DNA from 2 places in the Paenibacillus sp. JT22N1 genome. Region 2 is predicted to be linked to the other one. Evidence: predicted binding sites of a transcription regulator. Region 2 holds the regulator's gene; the other holds the start of a gene.
The links. The regulator LexA, encoded in region 2, represses DNA repair genes until DNA is damaged. The targets are predictions, from matches to a motif close to CGAACATATGTTCG.
Positions count from the first base shown of each region.

Region 1: a site for LexA is predicted at 1,757-1,770, ahead of AC58UU_RS26810 (YhjD family protein). Genes of this name have one in related genera too.

Region 1 is NZ_JCAUAW010000015.1:100,835-104,022, reverse strand. It holds gene AC58UU_RS26820 (YolD-like family protein) at 1-101, opposite strand, end outside; gene AC58UU_RS26815 (DNA polymerase IV) at 98-1,369, opposite strand; gene AC58UU_RS26810 (YhjD family protein) at 1,370-1,738, opposite strand; gene AC58UU_RS26805 (nucleotidyltransferase domain-containing protein) at 2,200-2,970, shown strand; gene spoIIP (stage II sporulation protein P) at 3,172-3,188, opposite strand, start outside.
Region 2 is NZ_JCAUAW010000014.1:213,514-216,701, reverse strand. It holds gene AC58UU_RS26115 (aminopeptidase) at 1-541, shown strand, start outside; gene lexA (transcriptional repressor LexA) at 1,167-1,784, opposite strand; gene AC58UU_RS26105 (LysM peptidoglycan-binding domain-containing protein) at 1,932-2,339, shown strand; gene AC58UU_RS26100 (DUF896 domain-containing protein) at 2,481-2,663, shown strand; gene AC58UU_RS26095 (HAD family hydrolase) at 2,707-3,188, shown strand, end outside.

The DNA of each region.
Region 1 (3,188 bases), on a different contig from region 2:
TATTGCTTTTCTTTCTGACCTCTGATTGCGGACTCTTTATGTTGAGGAAGCATCATCCGACTTGATTCCCAAAGACTATTCAATTCTAGTTTTTTGCTCATCTATAATGCCCCCCAATTTTACCTGCTCTATCCGTTGCCAATCCTGCTTTCATTAGACTGGAAGCACGAATGATTGCTGTATTACCAAAACGGTCCTTTATGCCATCTACAACACGATCAAGCTCACGCAATTTCGTCACATCTTCGAAAAGATCAAGTTGAGTTACATCTTCCTCTACAAGAGTGCCTAGCGTAACGCCTACCTTCCGGACAGGAAATCCGTTCCAATTACGGCGAAATATTTCGCGCACAGAGTCGTAAACTTTCAACGTATGATTTGTATTCAGTGGCATCTTACGTTGTTGACTGAAGCCTGTTGGGGAGTCATAAGGTGAGCACATACAGAAAACATGTACTGTCCCACTTGTAAAACCCTTCGCCCTAGCATCGCGGCACACTTCTTCAGTTAACTCCAACAGTACTATGTCAACCTCTTCGATCGTCAAATAATCCCGAGGGAGTGTCATAGCATGGCCGATCGATTTTGGTGCGATATCAAATGTTCCAGGTGTAACCGGACTATCATCTAGTCCGTTTGCCGTTCTCCACATGACTTCCGCTTGAATATCCGATTGTTTTCCGAAACGGGCGCGGAATTTTTGTTTAAGTGTCGCTAGCGGGGTTTTAGCAACATGACCTATCGTGGTCATACCAAGAGCGACAAAATGGCGCGTCATTCGTGAGCCAACTCCGTACATCTTATCGATGGATAATGGCCATAGGAATCGCTCAACATCATCCTTTCCTAGTGTAAAAATTCCACTATCATTCTTCTTTGCGAAATTATCTGTCGCCTGCTTTGCAAGTATTTTAGTCGGTCCGATGCCTACTCGGATTCGTACATTCATAGATGCAGCAACTTTCTGTTGAATCATTACTGCGAGCTCAGCTGGCGTGCAGCCGAAATGATTGAGCGAACCTGTCACGTCCAAGAACTGCTCATCGATTGAGAATATCTCTACAAGATCAGTATACTTTTCGTAGATAGCTGTAATTGCAAGAGATACATCAATATATCGCTGCATGTGCGGACGCATTACGATAGCATTTGGACACAGTTGCAACGCTTCACCAAGCCGCTGAGCCGTGGTAACTCCAAAGCTTTTAGCAATTGGACATGCCGCCAAAATAATTCCTGATCTCCTAGCCGGATCTCCGGCCACGACCACAGGGAAATTATCAAGACCAGGATGAGTCGCCTTTTCAACGCTTGCGTAAAATGACTGGCAGTCGGATAGAAATATTGTCCGTTCGCATTTTTTGCTCATCTAAACTCGCCTCCGCATGTTCATCAGTGTGGTCATTAGTTCTGCTTTAACCAAACTTCGTAGCATTGTGAAATAATAGATGTATCCTCGGACTTTGTATTCTACATTAATACCGACTGAATTCGTGGTTGTATTAAGCACTTTGATATCACGCTTTTTCATATTGTTCTTAATACTTTGTATCTGGGGGTAAATAGCGATCTCGACCTCTTTCAGATAAAAGAGTACATGGTTATAAACAATTTTATCCTTATATATCTTCAGCTCCTCCATGTCCCTGGTTAACATATCGAGCAAAATAGGTAACAACGTGTACTCTTTGATAATTTGAACATCCTCTTCGTTCTCAATTCTTGATAAAACACTCAATTTTTTCACCACCATATACGAACATTCATTCGTGTTATTTATTATATACCGAACACGTATTCGATATGCAAGCGATATTTTGAACATAGGCGCAATAACAAAAAGCCTAAGGATAACTTTCCCTCGGGCAAATAAAAAGTATTAAACTAACGGGCAGTTATCTTGAGCAAGTTCTTGACTAAGGTGACGGGAAAGAGTAATATTTTACCAATATCCGTAAATCAATGATGGAACAAAAGTAAATCATTAAACTCTTCACAGGAAAGGGTTTCACGACTGAGAAAACCCTAGAGTACTGATTGAAAATGCCAGTTCCAGAGTATGGCTAATACCCATCGATTTGACCCGTTATAGTCAATTAAGGTGGCTGTGTGAAAATACAGCAACCTGGGTGGTACCGCGATTAATATCGTCCCAGAGCATTTGGCTTTGGGGCGTTTTTTATTTTGGGAGGAGTCTATATGATATTAGAAAAAGTTATAAATAGAGTTGTAATTCAAAGTGAATATAAGGATTTTGTTGATAAGTATATAAATAATATACTTACCGAATTTAATGGTAAGATTCATAGCATTTATATGTGTGGCTCGATTCCAAAAGGAACTGCTAAACCTTATAAGTCAGATGCAGACTTTACTATTGTATGTGTAGATCCCAAAGATATTGATTACGAAAGATTGTCAAATATTAAAAACAGGCTTTTGGAAAAATATCCAGTACTAACTAAGATTGATACGATAATTTGCTCGATTGACGATGTATTAAGTAAACCAAATGAGTGGGGTTTTTGGGTAAAGATAATTTGTGTTTGCATATATGGTCATGACGTTGGTGAAAAAGTACCACCGATAATTATTTCTCCAGAGTTCATTTTAGACTTAAATACAGAGACCAAGTGGGAAGTAGAACGTGTACATAGTTCACTTTCTAATGCTAGTGATAACACAATGAAAACTAGATATATTAAAGGTTACTCTAAGAGATTAATTCGTGCATTATACTCTTTGGTTTTAGAAGATTCAGGTGTATGGCAAGATGACATTATTAATATGAAGAATGCCATATTAAACTATTGTGAGATTGACTCCGCTTTAGTTGATTATCTGTATGCTTGTTACTTGGATAGTAGTAATGTACTTGTTGAAGAGTTTCTGGGAATTGCAGATGAAGTATATAGCTATTTTGAGAACGCCTTAAATGCAATGGCTGCTTCCAGAACTTCCTTCGGCTAACACCATATTAAAACATAAGACTATTGAGCTAATGTAAGAACGATAGCACAATAAACAGGGAGCAGTTTGCGCGGCAACTGCTCTCTGTTTTCATTAAGTAACGGGCAGCGTTTAGCGCAATAGTTATTCATCCTTTACAATTTGAGCTTGCTCCATGTTAATAGGAAAAGGCCCCTCTTTAGGAGCCCGATTAACTTGGGTTTATTCTTGCTTTAGTA
Region 2 (3,188 bases):
TACGGAGAACGCAAGTGGAATACGATTCGTTGCGAATATGCCGACCGAGGAAGTTTTCACCATGCCTAAGCGAACAGGTGTTCATGGGACTGTGTCGAGCACCAAGCCATTAAATGTAAACGGGGCGCTTGTGGATCGGTTTTCGTTCAAGTTCGAGGGCGGGAAAGTTGTGGATTTTCAGGCAGAAGTCGGCTATGAGCATCTAGCTAGGTTGCTAGATATGGATGAGGGCGCACGGTATTTGGGAGAAGTTGCTCTCGTACCTTTCGATTCGCCTATCTCTAATCTTGACCGCATTTTCTACAATACGGGCATCGATGAGAATGCATCCTGCCATCTGGCCTTAGGCAGCTGCTACCCGATCAATTTGCAGGATGGCGTATCTTTTTCAAGTGAAGAGCTGAAAGCTCGAGGTGGGAACACCAGTTTGATTCATGTGGATTTCATGATCGGGACGGCGGATCTTGAGATCGATGGTGTCCTTGGTGATGGTACCGTTGAACCTATTTTCCGACGTGGAAATTGGGCACTTGCATTTTAGTTGATAATTTAGGAAAGCTTAATTCCTAAGGTAAGGGTACTCCTGGGTTTTTCAATGGGATAGAGAGAAGATAGCAAATAGCAGTTAGTGCATAGCTGATGAAAGACGCCAAATGGAAAAAGTAAGGAAGAAGTGAGAAGAGAGAAGAGAGAAGAAAGAAGAAAGAAGAAAGAAGAAAGAAGATTAATGATAAAAGATAGTAGTTGGAAAATAGAAGTCTCTAGAGACCGCTAATTTGCCCAAAAGTGTGGAAATTATAAGAATAGAAGCCTTTAAAGACTTCTATTCCTTAAAGTTGAAGCAAATGGGGGCCAAATATTACCGAATAGAAGCCTCTAGAAGCTTCTAATTCCGCAAAATGCGATCTTAATGACGGAATAGCAGTCTCTAAAGACTCTTATCTGAATCCACAGTTCAGCCTTTTTGGCTTTTGATGAGATTAAAGCCCATGTCATTAGCTTATAAGATCCATACTTGGATCGGCTTTCCAATTACAGTTGAGTTTCTCCATTAGAGGCTTGCAAATAAGGCAGTAAGACTGCTTACATCCAAAAGAACCGAGGGACTAATGTCCTCTCGGTTCTTTCTCATTGGTATTGTATGTAGAATAAGGGCTGTAGGGCTATTACATATCCCGGAACAAACCAATGACACGGCCTAGTATCGTAACATGTTTCAAGAGGATAGGCTGCAAAGCAGAGTTCTCCGGTTGAAGACGAATATGATCCTTTTCCTTGTAAAAGCGTTTCACCGTTGCTTCATCATCTTCTGTCATTGCAACAACAATGTCTCCGTTATTAGCGGTTTGCTGCTGCTTTACGATGACATAATCGCCATTATGAATACCGGCTTCGATCATACTGTCACCCATGACGCTAAGCATGAACACATTATTATCTCCTACCATGCTGACAGGAAGAGGGAAGTAGTCTTCGATATTCTCTGTTGCTGTAATAGGAACACCTGCAGTTACTTTACCAACGAGAGGTACGCGAGCTACTGAAACCGCGAAATGCGTTTCAGCACCGTCAAGGCCTAGAATTTCAATAGCACGGGGTTTTGTAGGATCTCGACGAATCATACCTTTCTTCTCAAGACGCTCCAAATGACCGTGTACAGTAGAACTAGAAGCTAGTCCAACAGCCTCGCCGATTTCTCTAACGGAAGGCGGGTACCCCTTATCTTTCACTTCATTCTTAATGAATTCCAATATAGCTTGTTGACGCTGCGAAATCTTACTCAATAGTTATCACTCCAATACTGGGAATCATTACCCAAAGTATAACATAGAACCCGAGTTCGTACAAACATAAGTTCGAGAAAACGGTTGACTCAAACATGTGTTCGTGTTATTCTAATACCAGAACAAATGTTTGGGAGATGATTACTCATGTATATGGCTTATTCAAACACTAACACTACACACGCACCTCATAGATCTGCTAGCACATCCAAAGGGATGACATTTAATTCTAGTTATACAAAAGCGATTGTTCGCTTCATTCTATTAGCAGTTATTCTTGGTACTGTGTTTTCATTTGGTGCTATGGTTCAAGCCTATGCAGGGGATGGGGCTGCAAACGCAATAACCCCAGTTTCCGTGAAACCTATTAACATTACTCCGAAAGCTGTCGTACAAGATCAAGTCGTTATTCAACGTGGAGACACACTCTGGGATATTGCTTCCACTCATAAAAAAAGTAATGAGAACGTTCGTTCGTACATACATAAATTAAAGACAATCAATCATTTAACCACCAGCTCCCTGAAAGAAGGACAGGTTTTATTGCTTCCATAATTTCACTATGCTATTTTTAATAGACTCTAAATATGATGAGGCTTGGACATGTTCCTATGCCTCTTTTTGTTGTCTCTTGACATTCCTTAATAGGGATGGCAAAGTAGTACTCATATTGAATTTTTGACTGGGAGGATCATTATGAGTGACAACATGGAACAGAATATCGAACGTATTAATGAGCTTGCTCGTAAAGCGAAAACAGTTGGCTTAACAGATGCTGAAATCGATGAACGCAACGAACTCAGAAAGAAGTATATTGAAGCATTCCGTGGCAATCTTAAAGTTCAACTTGATTCCATCAAGTTTACGGACGAAGAGTAATCGCTGCTCACATAGATACAACATTCAAAAGGGGAAATGAATGATGACGTTGAAAGCCGTACTTTTTGATTTAGATGATACGCTTCTGTGGGATGATCGCAGTGTGGAGGAAGCTTTCGAAGCAACATGTGCTGTAGCTGCAAAGCAAGTAGCCGTGAATGCCGAGGAGTTGGAAGCTTCTGTTCGCAAAGAAGCGCGTTCTTTATATGAATCTTTTGAAACTTTTGAATTTACGAAAATGATTGGGATTAATCCCTTCGAAGGCTTATGGGCAAATTTCACACAAGGTGAGAATGAGAACTTTCGTAAGCTTGAGAAACTAGCGCCAGGCTATCGTACGGAATCTTGGACAAGAGGGCTTGCGGCGTTGGGGATAGAGGATCGTGAGCTCGGGTATAAGCTTGGAGAACTATTTCCAGCAGAACGCCGATGCCGTCCTTACGTTTATGAGGAAACGTTCCGAGTATTGGACGCTTTGAAAGGCAGCTATCAATTGTTGTTGTTAACGAATGGTTCACCCGATTT